2 regions of the Mesorhizobium sp. M1273 genome follow, and region 2 is predicted to be linked to the other one. Evidence: riboswitches for the same ligand, from Rfam matches in the RefSeq annotation. Region 2 holds a riboswitch; the other holds the start of a gene.

What was found. A riboswitch is a leader RNA that binds a small molecule or an ion and turns the genes downstream of it on or off. The one in region 2 is predicted to bind cobalamin.
Region 1: it holds a riboswitch for cobalamin, as region 2 does, so the genes downstream of both, metE (5-methyltetrahydropteroyltriglutamate--homocysteine S-methyltransferase) here and NKH30_RS26495 (CbtB domain-containing protein) in region 2, are expected to answer to the same signal.

Annotation. Positions count from the first base shown of each region.
Region 1 covers NZ_JAMYLV010000031.1:29,643-33,838, forward strand. Annotated here, with positions in the region: gene NKH30_RS25510 (helix-turn-helix transcriptional regulator) at 195-1,028, shown strand; gene NKH30_RS25515 (hypothetical protein) at 1,346-1,600, opposite strand; cobalamin riboswitch at 2,155-2,355, shown strand; gene metE (5-methyltetrahydropteroyltriglutamate--homocysteine S-methyltransferase) at 2,451-4,196, shown strand, end outside.
Region 2 covers NZ_JAMYLV010000034.1:12,730-16,925, reverse strand. Annotated here, with positions in the region: gene NKH30_RS26505 (heparan-alpha-glucosaminide N-acetyltransferase) at 1-891, opposite strand, end outside; gene NKH30_RS26500 (SRPBCC family protein) at 1,110-1,484, opposite strand; cobalamin riboswitch at 1,626-1,823, shown strand; gene NKH30_RS26495 (CbtB domain-containing protein) at 1,860-2,039, shown strand; gene NKH30_RS26490 (CbtA family protein) at 2,055-2,837, shown strand; gene cobU (bifunctional adenosylcobinamide kinase/adenosylcobinamide-phosphate guanylyltransferase) at 2,830-3,351, shown strand; gene cobO (cob(I)yrinic acid a,c-diamide adenosyltransferase) at 3,353-3,970, shown strand.

The DNA of each region.
Region 1 (4,196 bases), on a different contig from region 2:
ATTATCTGAATTTCAGCAGTAATTTTTGATCGCCCCATTCGTGCTGTGTACCAGCCCTGTGTCTGGCGCAAGTGGTCACGAACGGCTGCCGGAGCCTCGAAGACGCCCTAAAAACACATGCTGCGATTTTTGAACACGCTTGACGATTAGATTAATTCATCCACAATGCGTGTGTTGAACACGCGAGGTGAGTTATGAACATGAAAGAGCTTAGGGTTCGACTGGGCATGACTCAAAAAGATTTGGCAGAGCAGATGGCAACGACGCAACAGACTGTGGCCCGTTGGGAAACAGGCAAAACGCAGTTGAACGTCGAGCAGATCAAGGACCTTTGTCTCACGTTGAAATGCACGGTCGAGGAGCTGCTGGGCTGGAAGATTGATGTCGAGGAGTGGCGCACGAGCCCGTTTGCAATTGCCGATGCCGAAACGCGATACGGCACGCTCAGAATCAAGACGACTGTTGGCAGCCGCCAATATCCTATCGATGAAAAGGCGCGTGAATCGATTTTACGTCAGTTGAAGGAACTTCATAATCTTCGTAGAAATAACACAAGCAGGCCATGGCTGTATTGTTGGAGCCTTGACAACAAAATACTCTTGATAAATCCGCAATATGTCCGCACCATTGAGCTTATCGGTGAAGATGTAGAGGAGATGCCAGAGTATTATCATCCAGAAATCTATCGGGCTTTGGATGACTGGGATAAGGGTGAGGTTTCAGGAAAGCTGAAGAAAGAATGCGATGCCATCATCGCAGAGATGGGTGATCAGGAAGCCGTGCGCATGGCCTCCTATGTTCGCGTCACATATGACGACGGAGAAGATGAGTGGAACTTCTTGGATGAAGAAACCGCTACGACTTTCTTCGGATTGGAAGCTGCGACCTTTGACGTTCCCCAGTGTAGTTTCGCCGAAGTGGAGGAAGAAGGTTACTACCGAGCGCGATACGCCAACCTTGATCGCGTCGCGGTGATGGAGGTTCCAAGCGACCGTTATCACAGATTGACCGCGCCCGAGGAAGCTTAGAACCATCCACGAAGGGCGCATGTTACATCTCGACCTTGCGTGGTGCGTTTTCAGTACGAGATGACGTTAAGCGTAGGTAGCGGCAGGTAAGAGTGCTCGACCAGAAGCTCAACTGCCTCCTCAATATCGCTGCCGATGTGCCGCAGGACACGTCCACGGGAGCGTGGATAGGCGTAAAGTTCCTGCACTCCACGGTCCGCTCTCCCATCGCCGGTGTGTGCCCGACGCCATCTTGTGGACGAGCTTGGCCGCCTGCACCCGGTTGTATTCCGGCTTGCGGTCCGCCTGGGCGGTCCGCCGCGATGGCTATCTCCATGTCAATCGGCGCCGAACTTTGACTGCCCGCTGCTTTTGATGAATTTGGCGAGGTCCCGCGCATAATCACTCTTGGTCTTCTCCTTGAGGCCCTGTGTCGCGAACTTGTGGTCCAGCAGGGCAAACAGGTCCAAGTCCCCTTCCGCCTGTGGCGCTGGCTTGCCCTCACCGCCCTCGGCTTCCCAATTGGGGACCGCTTCTGCGCGCTGCACCGTGGCGATTGTCCGCCCAAGACGCATCACAAGATCGAACGCCAAACCGTGCGCGTGCACGACGATTTGCCGCTCAGGCCTCATTTGGACAGGACTTGAGCTGGCCCGGTGGTTTGAGCCGGGTTACCTTGAGCCGGTGGGCTGCGAACAAGCAGTTCGAGACATTGGCCTCGATCACTTCGCAACACGCCGCTGCGCCTGGCCTCGGTGTGCTCCCCCCGAAATCGTTGTGTCATATCACCGAGGGCTCACGGCCAACAGCTTCCACATGGGCAACAGCCTCGCCATTGAGCCGAATATGGTCGCGAGCAGATCACCAACGAAGCGGTCGGAACCTCGGAGCCGAAGTTCGACGCCGAGGTGGTTCGCATGATGCGCTAAGCAGCACCACGGCGCTTGCCGGTATGTTTGCTGCCGGCAGCCGACGAACTCCTATCCTCCTGGACAAGGGCGCCGTGCGTCATTGCTTTGATTTACCGGCCGCTCAAGGCTTCCACAGTTTTCGCTTTCGAGGCGACCTTTGGAACATGCCAACGGAAATTTAACATAACGACATAAACATTTCTTTATGCGGCGTTGACAAAGAAGCGAACTGCTGTAATTGTCTCCCGCGTCGTGGTTCTCCGTACGGCGCTGCCGCAGCGGAGCTAAGAGGGAAGCCGATGCGATGCCGGCGCTGCCCCCGCAACTGTTAGCGGCGAGCCAACCCCACTCATGTCACTGAGGCGAATAGCCTTGGGAAGACGGGTAGAGGCTATGACCCCGCGAGCCAGGAGACCTGCCACGGCGAATTACGTCCACGGGCGGGGTGTCTCGGTGGCCGCTGCAGCCTGGCGTTCGTGCCGGCCTGCTAGCGCCTTCCTTGTCACCGACGCCCCAACCATCGGGGTCTGGCATGACTGTCTCTCAGCAAATTCCTGTAGCAACGCTCGGCGTGCCCCGCTTCGGTCGTCGGCGAGAACTGAAATTCGCGCTTGAAAGCTACTGGTCCGGAAAGTCGTCCGCTGCCGACCTTCTCACGACCGCGAAGGCGCTCCGTGCCGCTAGCTGGGAGGAGCAGCACGATCGCGGCGTGTCGAAAATCCCGTCGAACGACTTCTCGCTCTACGACCATGTGCTCGACACCGCAGCCATGGTCGGCGCCGTTCCATCCCGTTACGGCTGGAATAGCGGCGAGGTTCCACTTGACATCTACTTCGCAATGGCGCGGGGCAACCAGGGTCAGACGGAGGATTGTCGACACGCTGGTCACCAGCAGGCGGCTCATCGGTCTGATGTAACCGCGATGGAAATGACCAAGTGGTTTGACACCAACTATCACTACATTGTGCCGGAACTCAACGATGATCAGACGTTCGCCCTCTCGTCGACGAAACCGGTCGATTACTTCATCGAGGCTAAAGCTCTCGGCGTTCACACACGCCCAGTCATCCTTGGACCGATCACCTTCCTCAAGCTGGCGAAATCGCCTGCCGAAGGATTCGATCCCATCGCGCTCCTGCCGCGGCTGCTGCCCGTCTACGAGCAACTCCTGCAGAGGCTGAAGCTGTCTGGAGCCGACTGGGTGCAGATCGATGAGCCAGCGCTTGTCCTCGATCTGAACCCGAACGAACGAGCTGCGTTCGAATTCGCCTATGGCCAGCTGTCGAAAGCCGCGCCCGAGCTGAAGATCATGCTGGCTACCTATTTCGGGCCGCTGGGAGACAATCTCGAAACCGCGGTTTCTCTGCCCCTGGCCGGGCTGCATATTGATCTCGTGCGCGCTCCCGAGCAGCTGGAAACGGTGGGTCGGCTCGCACCGAAGGATCTGGTGCTCTCGCTTGGCTTGATCGATGGCCGCAACGTCTGGCGTGCGAACCTGCCCGCCATTCTCGACCGCATCAAACCGATCGTCGCCGGCTGGCCCTTGGACCGCGTCGAGATCGCGCCTTCTTGCTCGATGCTGCATGTGCCGATCGACCTCCGCATGGAGACGGAACTCGACGCGGACATCAGGTCGTGGCTCGCCTTCGCGGCCCAGAAGACCGACGAGTTGGTGTTGCTTGCCCGGGCCCTGTCCCAAGGCAGGGATGCGGTGGCAGGCGCGTTGAAAGCGTCTGCCGAGGCTGCCGCCACTCGCGTGACATCCACGAAGATCCATGACCCGCTGGTTGAGGGGCGGATCGCCACCATTGACGACAGCATGAAGCGACGAGAGAGCGCTTTTGCCGAGCGCTCCAGAGTCCAGGCCGGCACGCTCGGGCTGCCGCCGTTCCCGACGACGACCATCGGGTCCTTCCCGCAGACGCCGCAGGTACGCAGGGCGCGGGCCGCTCATGCGAAGGGCCAGCTGAGCTATGTCGACTACGAGACCTTCCTGAAGAAGGAGATCGAGGCTGCAATTCGCTGGCAGGAAGAGATCGGGCTGGACGTGCTGGTGCACGGTGAGTTCGAACGAAACGACATGGTACAGCATTTCGGCGAGCAGCTGTCCGGCTTCGCCTTCACCCAGCATGCCTGGGTGCAGAGCTATGGGTCGCGTTACGTGCGCCCCCCCATCATCTTCGGCGACGTATCGAGACCCAAGCCGATGACGCTGCGCTGGTGGCAATTCGCCCAGTCGCTTACGGAAAACCCTGTGAAGGGAATGCTCACAGGCCCG
Region 2 (4,196 bases):
AAGCGAGGCTTCGCCCTGGAGAGTGTCCAGCATGCAGGCACAATAGCTGGAGCAGAACTCGGTGTCGCGTGCCTGCTCGCAGGATATCTGGCAGGATTTCAGAAAACTCACCTCCCTGGTTTCGGCCTGCGCCGGCATGAATTGCGAAAACAGCCAGACCGAGCCGATCAGCACCGGCTGATGGATCAGGTAGAAGGCAAGGCTGTGCCGGCCGATGAAGACCAGCGGATTTGCCCAGCGGCCGGGCGCCAAGGCCGACAGCCGCGTCAGCGCGCCGGAGGTGGCAGCGAGCTTGGTAACCGCGATGCCGGCAAGTACGGCGCCGAACCAGGGCAGCAGCGGAACGTAGTCGTTGGAGCGCGGGTTGGTCGCCGACAGGCCGACCCACCACAAAGCCGGATGATCGAAAAGCTCGGATCGCAGGTAGAAAGGCGCAGCGACGACGAATACGGCGACAAGCAGCGTCAGCAGCGCCGGCAGGCGCAGGAACGCCAGGCCGAGCAGGCTGGCGAGCGCGATCTCATGCAATATGCCGAAGAAGATGAAGCCGTCGGGCGTGGCGATGCGGGTGACCAGCGATATTGCGAGCGCTGCCCCGGCAACCATGGCGAAGCGCTTCCAGAAGCCGGTCCAGCGGATTTTTTTGCCATGGGCGAGATAGAGGCTGATGCCGACCAGGAACAGGAAGCTCGAGGCGATGCAGCGCGCGTAGATTTTCCACCAGCCGAAGGCGGTGAGGCCGGGATCGGTGTAGCCGAAGAATTCGAGGTCCCAGGTGAAATGATAGCTCGCCATGGCAAGCAAAGCGATGCCGCGTGCAATGTCGATAACGGCGATGCGCTTCGACTTCGGTTGATCCTGAACGGCTGCGGTCGGCGTGTCGATGCTCATGGTCTCGCTGTCTTGGTTCAGCCCCGGCAAGACGACTATCACGGTTGCCACCGTCAAAAGAAGCTGGGCCTTGCGTCGTGTTGGCGCCGGTCGGCATCAGGGCTGCTTTAGGCCACAGCCGGAAAGCCTTTGGCCGGCGTGCTGGCGTTCTTCGGCCTGGGCGCGGTTTTCGCGACGCTCGGGCTGCTGGCGGTGGCCTGCGGCTTCGTCACCTGGCGTTATCTGCCCAAATCGCTTTGATGTGCGAGCGCCGCATGGCGCTCGCGCACCCAGTTGTGGAAGCGGTGCAAGTCGTATTCCTCGGGCATCAGCACGCCGGCCTTATGGCGCATCGAGCGCAGGCCCATCTGGTTGACCTCGCAGATATCAGCATCCTCCTCCAGCACCTGGGTACCGAACGCGACGATGTTGTCGATATCGGCGGCCGGATCGGCGAGCGCTTCGCGTCGCGGCAGACGAGCAGCCAGTTGCGATACCAGATGGCCTCGAGATCGCGCTGATAGGCCGCGATGTCCCAATAGGCTGTTGACGGCAGCGTCGGCTCGGGCCGCGTCAGGCCGTTGTAGGGATCGCTTGTTCGGGCTGGGTTGCATGCCCGGCTTCCTCTCCATCCGCCAGCCGACACCCGGCTGCGAAAATTGTCAATCGCGGCGCCGGTCTGCGAACTTGGCGAGGCGGCGCATTCGCCACACGATCCGGCGGAATTTGGTTTACCGGGCGCGGCGATTCTGCCTATAGTCGCTGATGTCGTCGGTTCCGTTTGGAACCAAGAGGGAATGCGGTGCGGGCGAAATTGTTTGCCCAATGCCGCGGCTGCCCCCGCAACTGTGTGCGGTAGTCCTCTCCATATGCCACTGAAGGTTCGCCTTCGGGAAGGTGGGGAAGGGCGCTGATCCGCGAGCCAGGAGACCTGCCGGCGACAGGAAACTGACTTCTATGCCCTCGGGTGGAGGGCGAAAGGACAAGACATGAATACCGCTTCCGTTTCGCTCGGCGCTTCCGCCTCCTCGCAGTCGCGTCTCATGCAGCTGGCGCTTGCTGCATTCCTCGGCATTTTCGTCATGGGCTTTGTCGGCTTCTCGCATATCGATGCGGTCCACAATGCCGCGCACGACTATCGCCATTCGATGGGCTTTCCCTGCCACTGACAAGGGGCTGACATCATGACACTGTTTCGCAACGTCGTGTTCATCGCGGCGATCGCAGGGCTTGTGGCCGGCGTGGCTCTCGCCTGCATGCAAGCCTATGCCACGGTGCCGCTCATCCTGAAGGCGGAAGTCTACGAACAGGCCGGCGGCGGCCATGACCATGCCGCGGCACCTGCGGCACCGGCCGAAAGCGCCGCGGGCACGACGGCTATGAGCAGCGCCGCGCCGGCACCGGCTGAAGCAATGGCTCCGGCGGAAGGCGAAGGCTGGGCGCCGGCCGACGGTTTCGAGCGCTTCGGCTTCAGCGTCGTTGCCAATATCGTCACCGGCATCGGCTTCGCGCTGGTCCTGGTCGCGGTTTCGGAATTCGCCGGCGGCATCGGCAACTGGCGCCAGGGCCTGTTCTGGGGGCTTGCCGGCTTTGCCGTGTTCACGCTGGCGCCGGGCCTCGGCCTGCCGCCGGAACTGCCTGCGATGCCGGCGGCCGACCTTGTCCAACGCCAGATCTGGTGGTGGGCAACAGTGGTGGCGACCGCCGCCGGGCTCGGCCTTATCGCCTTCCGCAGATCGTTGCCGCTGGCGATCCTTGCCGTAGCGTTGATCATGGCGCCGCATATTGTCGGCGCGCCGCAGCCCGATAGCTTCGAGACCGCGATCCCGGAAGGCCTGCACCACCAGTTCGTGGTGGCGGTGACGCTGACCAATCTGGTGTTCTGGCTGGTGCTCGGCGCGGTCGTCGGCGTGGTGCGCGGACGCTTCACGGGCACGGCGACCAGCCTGCGCGACAGCTTTGCCTGACCGCGCTGCCGGGGCACTGACCCTGGTCATCGGCGGTGCGCGCTCCGGCAAGAGCGCGCATGCCGAGAGCCTGGTGACGGTCGGCCCGCCGCCTTGGAGCTATATCGCCACGGCGCAAGCCTATGACGAGGAGATGCGCCAGCGCATCGCGCTGCACCGCTCGCGCCGCGGCGCCGGCTGGACGACCATCGATGCGCCGCTCGACCTTGCCGGCGCGATCGGAGCGCTGCCTGACGGCCAGCCGGTGCTGATCGATTGCCTGACGCTGTGGCTGACCAATCACATGCTGGCCGACCATGATGTCGAGGCCGAATGCCGGAGGCTGGCCGATGTGCTGTCGCGGCCGCGCGGACCGTGGTTCGTGGTGTCCAACGAGGTCGGCCAGGGCATCGTGCCGGACAATGCGCTGGCAAGACGGTTTCGCGACGCCGCCGGCCGGCTGAACCAGGACGTCGCGGCCCTTGCCGGCACCGTGCTTTTGATGGTGGCGGGGCTGCCGCTCAAGGTGAAATGACATGGCTGATACTATCGATCCCAAGGACGAGGAGCGCCACCGCGCCAAGATGGCCAAGCGCAAGGCGGTGCAGGACGCAGAGGTCGCGGCCAAGACGGTCGAGAAGGGGCTGCTGATCGTCAACACCGGACCGGGCAAGGGCAAGACCACGGCCGCCTTTGGGCTGGCACTCAGGATGCTCGGCTATGGCAAGCGCGTCGGCGTCGTTCAGTTCATCAAGGGCAAATGGCACACCGGCGAGAAGGACGCGTTTGCTAGTTTTGGCGATCGTGTCGTCTGGCACGCCATGGGCGAAGGCTTTACCTGGGAGACACAGGACCTGAAGCGCGACATCGCGGCGGCCGAGGCTGCCTGGGCGAAAGCGCTGGAGCTGATGGCCGAGCCGTCGATCAGCCTCGTGGTGCTCGACGAGCTGAACATCGCGCTGCGCTACGACTACCTCGATCTCGAAAAGGTGGTCGCGGCGCTGAAGGCGCGTCGCGAAGGCCTGCATGTCGTCGTCACCGGCCGCAACGCCAAACCGGTATTGGTCGAGGCGGCCGATCTGGTCACCGAGATGGGCGTGACCAAGCACCACTTCTCCGCCGGCGTGAAGGCGCAGCAGGGGATCGAGTTCTGAGGGGTGTTGCTGGCGCCTCTTCTTCCTTCTCCCCTTGTGGGAGAAGGTGGATTGGCGCGCAGCGCCAAGACGGTTGAGAGGTGCTGGCCGGGGCGCTGTTTGGTGCCAAGCTGGAACACCCCTCATCCGGCCGCTTCGCGGCCACCTTCTCCCACAAGGGGAGAAGGGAAAGCCGCACGAAGCGGCTCGCCCCTGGAATGGTAAGGGTGAGGGGCAGCGCCGACCT